DNA from 2 places in the Mycobacterium sp. URHB0021 genome. Region 2 is predicted to be linked to the other one. Evidence: riboswitches for the same ligand, from Rfam matches in the RefSeq annotation. Region 2 holds a riboswitch; the other holds the start of a gene.
The links. Region 2 has a riboswitch for S-adenosylmethionine ahead of ACVWWN_RS20890 (hypothetical protein). Riboswitches for the same ligand answer to the same signal wherever they lie in the genome.
Positions count from the first base shown of each region.

Region 1 (4,530 bases), 3.1 Mb from region 2:
TGGACGGGTGACCCACGTCCGAGGCCGAGTGTGGCGAGACGGTAAAGCGCAGGACGATTTCGACTTCTCGGCGATCTCGGACTACCTGAGGCAGGACGACACGCTGGTGTGGTGCGACATCTGGGACCCCGACCACGCGATCCTCAAGGACTTGGCCAACGAGCTGGGACTGAACCACTGGGCCGTGGAGGACGCGATCGACGACGCCGAACGCAGCAAAGCCTCGGTCTACAAGTCGCACACGTTCTTCACCGTCTACTCGGTCACCACCAAGGACCCCGCTCCGGAGGATGTCGCGGAGTCGACGATCGACGTGCACCGCATTTCGGGGTTCGTGTTGCCGCAGGGCCTGATCACGGTGCGCCTGTCCCCCGACGTCGACGTGGAGGCGATCTCGCAGCGGTTCGACGAACTCGGCGGCCAGGAGTACGGGGTCGGTGCGCTGGTGCACGGTCTGCTGGACTGGATCGTCGACGGCCACTTCGAGGCGGTGCAGAATCTCGACGACGGTATCGAGGGCATCGAGGACGATCTGTTCGCGGACAAGCCCATCAAAGGTCCTGCGCTCCAACGCCGGACGTTCACGCTGCGCAAGGACCTGGTCCAGTTGCGGCGGGTCGTGCTGCCCATGCGGGAGGTGGTCAACGCCATCCAGCATCGCAGGCTGGACGCCAAGACGGCGCCGCAACTCGATCCGCAGTACGCCGATCTGTACGACCATGTGTTGCGGGTGTCGGAGTGGACGGAATCGTTGCGGGACATGGTGACCACGGTTTTCGAGACGAACCTGTCCCTGCAGGATGCCCGGCTCAACACGGTGATGAAGAAGCTGACGGGGTGGGCGGCGATCATCGCGGTGCCGACGGCAGTCACCGGCTACTACGGCCAGAACGTGCAGTATCCCGGCGTCAGCACATTCTGGGGGTGGGTCGCGAGCACGGCGATCATCGTGCTGTGCGTGGCAGGGCTGTACTGGACGTTCAGGCGCCGGGACTGGCTGTAGCGCTGCTGAGCCTGCCCGCGACTTTGGTCACTTTTGCTGTTGTCGCGCGTTAGCGTCAATCCTGGCGGGTCGATGAGAGTCGACGCTGAATCGACGCGGAATCTCCGAAAGCGGCCGATTCGCGATACAGTTGGATCAGGTTGAGTTTCCAGCCTTCAAACGTCGTAGGCGTGCAGAATCAACATTCCTGCTTATGCGGCCCTTTTGACGCTATTCCTCAAGCTCTCTCTTAGTCTGACCATTGGAGCCATGTCGGCTATGTCTACTTCCGTAACCACACTTATGTCCGAAGCAATGCCCTCTGACCGCCCGGCGTCGGGCAGGCCCGTGGCCGCGATCGGCGGTGACCGATTGTTTGCCTCGACCGAGTGGCTCAGTCCCTCCGAGGTGCGCATCGGCGTCGCCGGCGACATCGACGCTTCGAACGCCGAGTGCCTCGCGGCCCACGTTTTCGGGCGCGCCGCCAACTGCCGTCACTTGATCCTGGACCTGAGCCAGGTGGAATTCTTTGGCACCGCAGGGTTTTCGGCGCTACGCACAATCGAAACACGATGCGCACAGGCATCCGTGAGCTGGATTCTGCTCGCCAGCGGTGCGGTGCTGCGAGTCCTGCGACTGTGCGATCCCGAGGGGACGCTGCCTGCCGCGATCAGACATCGGTTGGGGTGATGCCCCAGACCAGGCAGAAGGTGTGCCCCGCGGGGTCGCGGAAGACCCGGAAGCGGTCTTCACCTTCGGCGTCCGTCACCCGGCTGGCGCCCAGCGCCAACACGTCACGCTCGGCCGTGTCGATGTCGTCGACCTGGATGTCGAGGTGGAACTGCTGGGAACCCCTGGGGTCGGGAAAGCGCGGCGGTTGGTGTTCGGGCGACAGCTGGAACGCGAGGCGGCGGCCGGTCGGGTCCGTCAGCACCGACCAGGTGTCGTCCACCGCCTCGAATGTTCCGCCGAGCACCGCCTCGTAGAACTGTCCGAGTTGGCGCGGATCTTTGGTGTCGAGCACGACGGAGCGCAGGTTTCCGATCATGGCGGCGGAGTTGCCGCAATCCCGGCACCGCAAACGGCCGTGTGGGACCATCTGCGGGGTCGCGGGCGTGATCGTCTACAGCGTGAAGAGTGCGCTGCCCGGCGGCACGATCCCGACGATTCCCAGCTTCCCCAGCATGCCGAGCTACCCCACGGTGGCGCCGCCGGAGCCGGGCGGGCAGATCAGCGTCGCCGGCGTCGGAGACCACAAGGCGATCGAGTGCAACGACAGCCTCGTGAGCGTCAGCGGTGTCTCCAACACGGTGACGATAACGCCGTTGACTCCAACACCGTTGGGCAGGGCTGACTTCGAGTAACCGTCAACCGGCGATGCACTCGCTGTGCTGGTCGGGTGTGGCGAGGGTGAACACCGTGCGCTCGTCGGCCAAAGCGGCGCCCGGCACGAGCAGCACCTGCCATTCCGGCGCCCATTCGGCGCGGCCCGCGGTGTCTCGCAGCGCGAATTCGAGATCCGCCGGGCGGTGATGCCAGAGACGGGCCGACCCGTCGTCCCAGTCGAGGCGGACCAACCCGTCGTCGCCGACGACCCCGGTGACCCGGACGGCGACCGACGACTTGACCACGGCCATGAAGTAGCGGCCGATGTCGACGTGATGACCGGGGTCAGACAACGCGCACACGGGGTCGGCGATGAAATGGCGGAAGAAGGACTTACGCACGAAAGGCTCTCAGGTTTCCGGGCCCCGGCGGCCGAGGCGCTCTTGCCCGCACCGGCTGGTGCAGACCGCTTCGTCATCCGAGCCACCCACGAGCGTGGGGTTGGCGTGCCGTCCAGTCGGAGCTTGGCGACGGCATCTCGTGAAGCTGAGACGAGTGTAGTTCGTCCCGCGCGGGCGGTCGTTCGAGACCCGTCAGCGACTTTCTCGCTGAGAGATGGGCAAACAGAAATGTCACTCCCTCTCGCTATGGTCGTACTGGAAGAGGAGGCAAAAGAAGGTGACTGAGCAAACCGCAACTCCGATACTGACGGGGCAGTTCTCGAAAGCGCTGGTGTACGCCGAGCAGAAGCATCACGACCAGGTCCGCAAGGGCGGCGACATCCCGTATGTCGGGCATCTGCTGACGGTCGCGGGGCTGGTGCTCAACGACGGCGGCTCGGAGACGCAGGCCATCGCGGCGCTGCTGCACGACGCCGTCGAGGATCAGGGCGGTCCCCCGACGCTGGAGGAGATCCGCGTCAATTTCGGCAACGAGGTCGCGCGCATCGTCGAGGAGTGCAGCGACACCAACGAGGTGCCGAAGCCGCCGTGGCCGGAGCGCAAGCAAAAGTACATCGACCACCTGGCGGACGTCGGCCAGGACATGCTGTTGGTCTCGGTCGCCGACAAGCTCGACAACGCGAGGTCGATGCTGCGCGACTACCACACGCACGGGCCGTCACTGTGGGACCGGTTCAACCGAAAGAACCCGCACGACCATCTCTGGTACTACGGCGAGCTACTGGATGCCTATCGCAGGCGCGGCCTGAGCAGCTGGATGGTCGGCGAACTCGACCGTGTGCTCCGGGAATTGACGCGCCTCGTCAAAGGCGACGGCCAGCCGGCCGTAGTCTGACGCTCGATGGCCATGCACCTGCACCGTGCCGAGCGCACAGATCTCCTGGCCGACGGCCTCGGTGCGCTCCTGAGTGATCCGCTCGCCGACCCGTTCGCCGAAGAACTCGTCATCGTGCCCGCCAAGGGAGTTGAGCGCTGGCTGAGTCAGCGCCTCTCCCACATCCTCGGGCGCGGTGACGGTCAGGACGGTGTCTGCGCGGGCATCTCGTTCCGTAACCCCCGGTCGCTCATCGGAGAGATCACGGGCACGGCCCAAGACGACCCGTGGTCACCCGATGCCATGGTCTGGCCAATGCTGGACGTCATCGACGCCAGCTGCGCGCAGGCCTGGTGCAAACCTCTGGCCACCCACCTCGGGCATTTCGAAGCGGGTGAGGAGAAGGAGCTTCGGCAGGGCCGGCGCTACTCGGTGGCCCGCCGGCTGGCCGGGTTGTTCGCCTCGTATGCACGCCAGCGGCCGCAGCTGCTCGTCGACTGGGAACGCGAAACCACCGGCGACATCACGCCCGACCTTCACTGGCAGCCAGCCTTGTGGCGTGCGCTCGTCGACCGCATCGATGCCGACCCGCCCCACATCAGGCACGCCAAAACCGTTGCCTCCCTGCAGGAATCCCCGACCAGCCTGCCAGAGCGGATCTCGCTCTTCGGTCACACGAGACTGCCGAGCACCGAGATCGAACTTCTCGAGGCCCTGGCCACCCACCACGAACTCCATCTGTGGTTACCGCACCCCAGCGATGACCTGTGGTCCTCACTCCGCGGCATTCACGGGCCGGTCCCCCGCCGCGACGACACCAGCCACCGCGAAGTGGCCCACCCCTTGCTGGCCACTCTCGGCCGCGACCTGCGCGAGCTGCAACGCAGCCTGCCCGCCCAGACGCAGACCGACGAATACCTGGCCGGCACCGACCGACCCGATAGCCT
Region 1 covers NZ_JBSRZT010000002.1:6,911,591-6,916,120, forward strand. Annotated here, with positions in the region: gene ACVWWN_RS36090 (magnesium transporter CorA family protein) at 8-1,003, shown strand; gene ACVWWN_RS36095 (STAS domain-containing protein) at 1,298-1,672, shown strand; gene ACVWWN_RS36100 (VOC family protein) at 1,653-2,030, opposite strand; gene ACVWWN_RS36105 (hypothetical protein) at 2,029-2,346, shown strand; gene ACVWWN_RS36110 (hypothetical protein) at 2,350-2,709, opposite strand; SAM riboswitch class IV at 2,743-2,854, opposite strand; gene ACVWWN_RS36115 (HD domain-containing protein) at 2,987-3,604, shown strand; gene recC (exodeoxyribonuclease V subunit gamma) at 3,611-4,530, shown strand, end outside.
Region 1: it holds a riboswitch for S-adenosylmethionine, as region 2 does, so the genes downstream of both, ACVWWN_RS36110 (hypothetical protein) here and ACVWWN_RS20890 (hypothetical protein) in region 2, are expected to answer to the same signal.

Region 2 (4,530 bases):
ACAAGGAACTAACGGCGACGGCGTCGAGACCAAGCGGCTCAGTCGGCGAGCAATATTTCGAGTTTGTCAATGGAATCCTGGTCACCGGCGCGAGCTGCTTCCACCCACCACCGCTTGGCTCCTGCCATATCTTCGCGCTGATAACACAAGATCCCTAGTGCATGCTTGGCTCCCGCGTGGCCACCCGCTGAAGCATGTTGCCACCACCGCTCCGCCGCAGGTTCGTTGGCTCGATCATTGAGGAACAGGACGCCGAGGTTGTAAGCCGCGTCGTAGTGGCCAGCGAGAGCAGCTGTCCGCAACCACTGCTCAGCCCTATCCAGATCTCCACGTTGAAAGAAGATGGTCCCAAGGACGTTTTGCATTGCAACATCGCCACTCTTGGCCTCAGCAGTGATCGCTTGCAGTTCAGCGGCGGTTACGTCAATGTCCCCATGCGAGTGGACTCTAGCCGTGGTGGCGACAGGTGGCGTCATGACTCACGGCACTCGGCGTGGACGCCAAGATCGTCGTTGAAGTTGGCGAGCGAACGGTGACGTACGACCTCACCGCCAGAAGGGGAACACGATGACCACCCAGATCGAGATCGCCCAGAGGAACCATCACCGTGCTGTTTCAGCGACAGCTCGCGGCGGTCGGATGCACCTGAGTGCCCAGCCGTGCCCGTGTCGTGGAGATGGCACCAGCCCCTTTCAATTCCTATCATCGGCGGTCATGCCCGATAAACTTCCAGCACTCGCCACGCCCGCTGAGGTGGCCCAGTACCTCCACACCACGACCGCTTCTCTTGCCCAGGATCGATACAGGGGCACTGGGCCGATGTTCGTCAAACGAGGAAGGCGGGTGCTTTACCGTTGGTCAGACGTGCTGGATTGGTTGGATCGCAACACTATTCAGCGCACCGATGATCGGAGACAACAGCGATGAGCGACGCCGCCGACCGGCTCGCCCAAGCCATCCGCGACGTCGTCAACGAGGCCGTCAGCGCGGCAGCCGTCCGGCGGGAGGGCCCAACTCCGGCGCCTGCACGCGCGGTTGAACGTCCCGAGATACCCCAAGAAGATTTTCTTCTATGCCCATGGTGCGACAAGAAACATAACCGGCACCTCGTGCCGGTTAAAGAAGCCCGGCATCAGCTGGGCGGCATCAGCCCCACCACGTTCTACGCGTTGGTCAAGGACGGCGAACTGTCCCTCGTTAAGATCGGCCGCCGCTCGTTTGTCCAGGCGGAAGACCTTGACGATTTCGTAAGGAGAAAGCGATATGACCCTTCCGGTCGAACGGAAGCTGCCGGGCGCGCCCATCTCCCGCGAGCGGTTGGTTGCTGAGTGGGAGGATCTGCATCCCCGCAACGCGATGAAGGTCCTGTGGCCAGCTGTCTTTCGATGTGCACTACTCGGTGCCGGACAAGACGTACCAGTGGCGCGTGCAGCTGTCGTGCTGCTGTGTCAGGGACATGCGGAGAGCTTCATGACTGGCCCAGGAAGTTGCAGACGCTGTTGTTATGACGACTGCAAGGCATCTGAAACCGGCGGCTTGCAGCGGTGTGATCGGTCTTGACGCCGTCAAGACCCGAGAACAAAACCGCAGGTAACGAGCGGGACTGAACCGGACCGGGACGGAGCGAGCATGCAGCTCAGAAGGCATACTGCCTGGTAGAGAAGCGGGTTCGATTCCCGGCAGCTCCACCCAAAGCGCCCCGAAGAGCCATGGCCGACGCGGACGTCCGTAAAATCGAGAGAGCTTCACGAGATGCCGTCGCCAAGCTCCGACTTGCGGCACGCCAACCCCACGCTCGTGGGTGGCTCGGATGACGAAGCGGCTGGCACCAACGGGTGCGGGCAGGAGCGCCTCGGCAGTGGAGGCCCAATCTTTCTGGAGTACCGCAATGTCTCAGAATCGTTCCTGCGGTTCGTACGGCTCCGGCCACCTGATGCACTGGATTCAGGGGAAGAAGTCACACCAGGACGGGCAGCCGATTGTCAAAGTGAAGGTCGTTGCCGTTCACGACGATGGCCGCGTCGAAATCGAAGGTGACGACTTGAAACTGACGCTGTGGTATCACGATCCTGACCGTCTGCGTTCGGCGCTCATCTTCGGTGGCCGCGCCGAATGGAAGCCTAGGTATCACGTGCTATACGTGATCTCAAGTGGCTCTTTCAATCTCGCCACGGTTGAGACGGTGGCACCCTGCGTTCCAGCCATCCGTCGGCGGCCGACCGAGACGACCAGGCAGTTCATCGAGCGGGCGATGCGGGAGAACCACGGCTACACGATTCCCCAGCACTGGCTGGCTGACCTCGATGCCCTACCTGACGGTGACGCCGGGGACCCGCAGTCGGGGTATTTGGTTGGGGTCGACCCTCCAACCACGCAGGAGACGGCGCTGCTGCAGAAACTCGCAGCGAAGTTCGGTGACGCGCCTGCCACCACGAACCCCGAAGACGTCGTCCGCCAACGCCGAGAGCAACAAGCGGACTGACCGACGTCACCGCAGCGGAGCGACCTGGACAGCACAGGGCTCGCAGGGGCAGCTATCGCGTCCCGTCTCGACCAAGCTAACAAGCGTGTATCAGTTGAAACTGATATCAGTCGCAGCTAATCTCAGTTCATGATCGAACTGGCGGAGATCCGCCGCGAGGCCGGAGTTACCCAGGCCGAGATGGCGGCTCGACTGTGCACCACTCAGGGCAGCGTGTCTCAACTTGAGCGCCGGGGTGATGTGCTCTTGAGCACCTTGTCCGAGTACCTCAACGCCCTCGGAGCCAAAGCTCGCGTCACCGTAACGATCGGGGAGCGGACATTCGACCATGTCCTGGCGGGGAACCAGCAATGACCACCAACCTCACCCAGGGCGACATCACGCGCAGGAACCATCGGCGGGCGGTCCGGTTCTTCTGGACGTGGCTGATTCTCGCCACATGGGTGTCGCTGGCGGGCAACGTGGCGCATGCGTGGCTCACGGCTGCGCCCGATACTCGGCCGCTCGCTGGGAGTGTCGCCGCGGTGCCGCCCATCGTGCTCCTGCTGTCGGTCCACGGTCTTGCCGTGCTGGCCGAGGTGACCGCCTCGGGTGCTGTCTACCGCGCGGCGGTGGCCGCGACTGGAGCACTCGCGGTGGGCGCGTTCATCTTGTCGTTCGTCGCCTTGCGCGACCTCGCGGTGATCGCGGGTATCCGGCCAGGACTCGCGCCCGTCTTGCCTCTCGTCATCGATCTGGCGATCGGCGTCTCCACGCTCGCGCTCGTTGCAGTTGGTGACAAACCTGCACGTCGCAGCCGTAACGCGACGCGTAGCGCGGGAGTAACCGCGGCTCCGAGCGCGATCACCGCGACTTCGAGACGCGACGCCTCGATCGCGACACCCGCCTCCGTGGCGATGGCGGACCGCAACGACGCGAATGCGTCCGCGACGGAAGGCGCGGTTCCCAGCGCGGACGAACCGAACCGCGTACTCGCGGCCGTGCTGGTTGCTGAGAAGATCACACGCCAACCTGTCGCGGTGGTCGCGCGCATCCTCGCCGCCCACGACTCTGGTGATCCGCAGAACCGGATCGCCAAGAACACCGGGGTGCATCATTCGGCCGTATCTCGGGTTATCGCCGCCGCCGCAGCGCACCGTCAGCGCACGCTGGAACTGGTGTAGGAAACCGCAGACAGCGCAATCACTCCATGCGGAGCGACCGTCTACCGGCCCGTCACTGACTCGCGACTGCAGGACCCCCGCCGGGCATGCTGCCGTGCGCTGATGAGCGTGCTTGCGCAGCCGTCATCCCTGCCGTCTGCCACGTCGGGTGTGGTGGATGCCGGAGGCGGACCATATGACGTCCACATGCCGCCCCACATCAGCCACAGCGGACCTATCCCGACACCTATGCCTTCCGTGTTCGGGTCGCTGGCCGTCGAGAACATCAGTGTGGCCAGTATCAGCGTGCCGAGCAGCGCAAGGATGGCCAGAACGACGAATCCGTAGTGGATGGTGTTCCGTCGAAGTAGCGTTGCCCGCCACTCCCCGCCTGATCGGGATACCAGCCGGGCGGCAACGTGGTCATGGCCCCGCATCGTAGGGCCTGCTGGCTTACACCCGTACAGCAAATTCACAACAGCATCAGTCGCTCGTCAAGTAGACCATCGGCCACGAGCACATCCGTTCAGCGGCCCGCCCGTTTCCCGGCATGCCCCGCGCAGCGCAGCAAACCAGACGCAACTCGGCGTCGATTGTATCGGTATTCCTCATGGCCCTGCATGAACGCCTTGAGGACCGAATCGACTCCCGCCCAACAAAGAAACCATCGGCCATAGAGCCCGGGGGCTTTTTCGTGTTTCTGGGTTAGAGCTGGGAGATGTGTTGCTTGGCGCTGGTAACAGCCTTATCAACGCCGTCTAGTTCCCAGGCGCCGGTGATCCAAATATCATCGTCATGGACGAGCACCCAACCATCTGGGATCTTGCCCCGGGTGGTGCTGCCGTGCCGATACACAAGCACCGGCTCGTCGTGCAAGTGGTGCTTGTCGATCCACTCGGCAAACTC
Region 2 covers NZ_JBSRZT010000002.1:3,792,396-3,796,925, forward strand. Annotated here, with positions in the region: gene ACVWWN_RS20880 (tetratricopeptide repeat protein) at 39-476, opposite strand; gene ACVWWN_RS20885 (helix-turn-helix domain-containing protein) at 924-1,328, shown strand; SAM riboswitch class IV at 1,744-1,854, shown strand; gene ACVWWN_RS20890 (hypothetical protein) at 1,889-2,482, shown strand; gene ACVWWN_RS20895 (helix-turn-helix domain-containing protein) at 2,612-2,836, shown strand; gene ACVWWN_RS20900 (DUF2637 domain-containing protein) at 2,833-3,645, shown strand; gene ACVWWN_RS20905 (DUF2510 domain-containing protein) at 3,926-4,051, opposite strand; gene ACVWWN_RS20910 (hypothetical protein) at 4,330-4,530, opposite strand, start outside.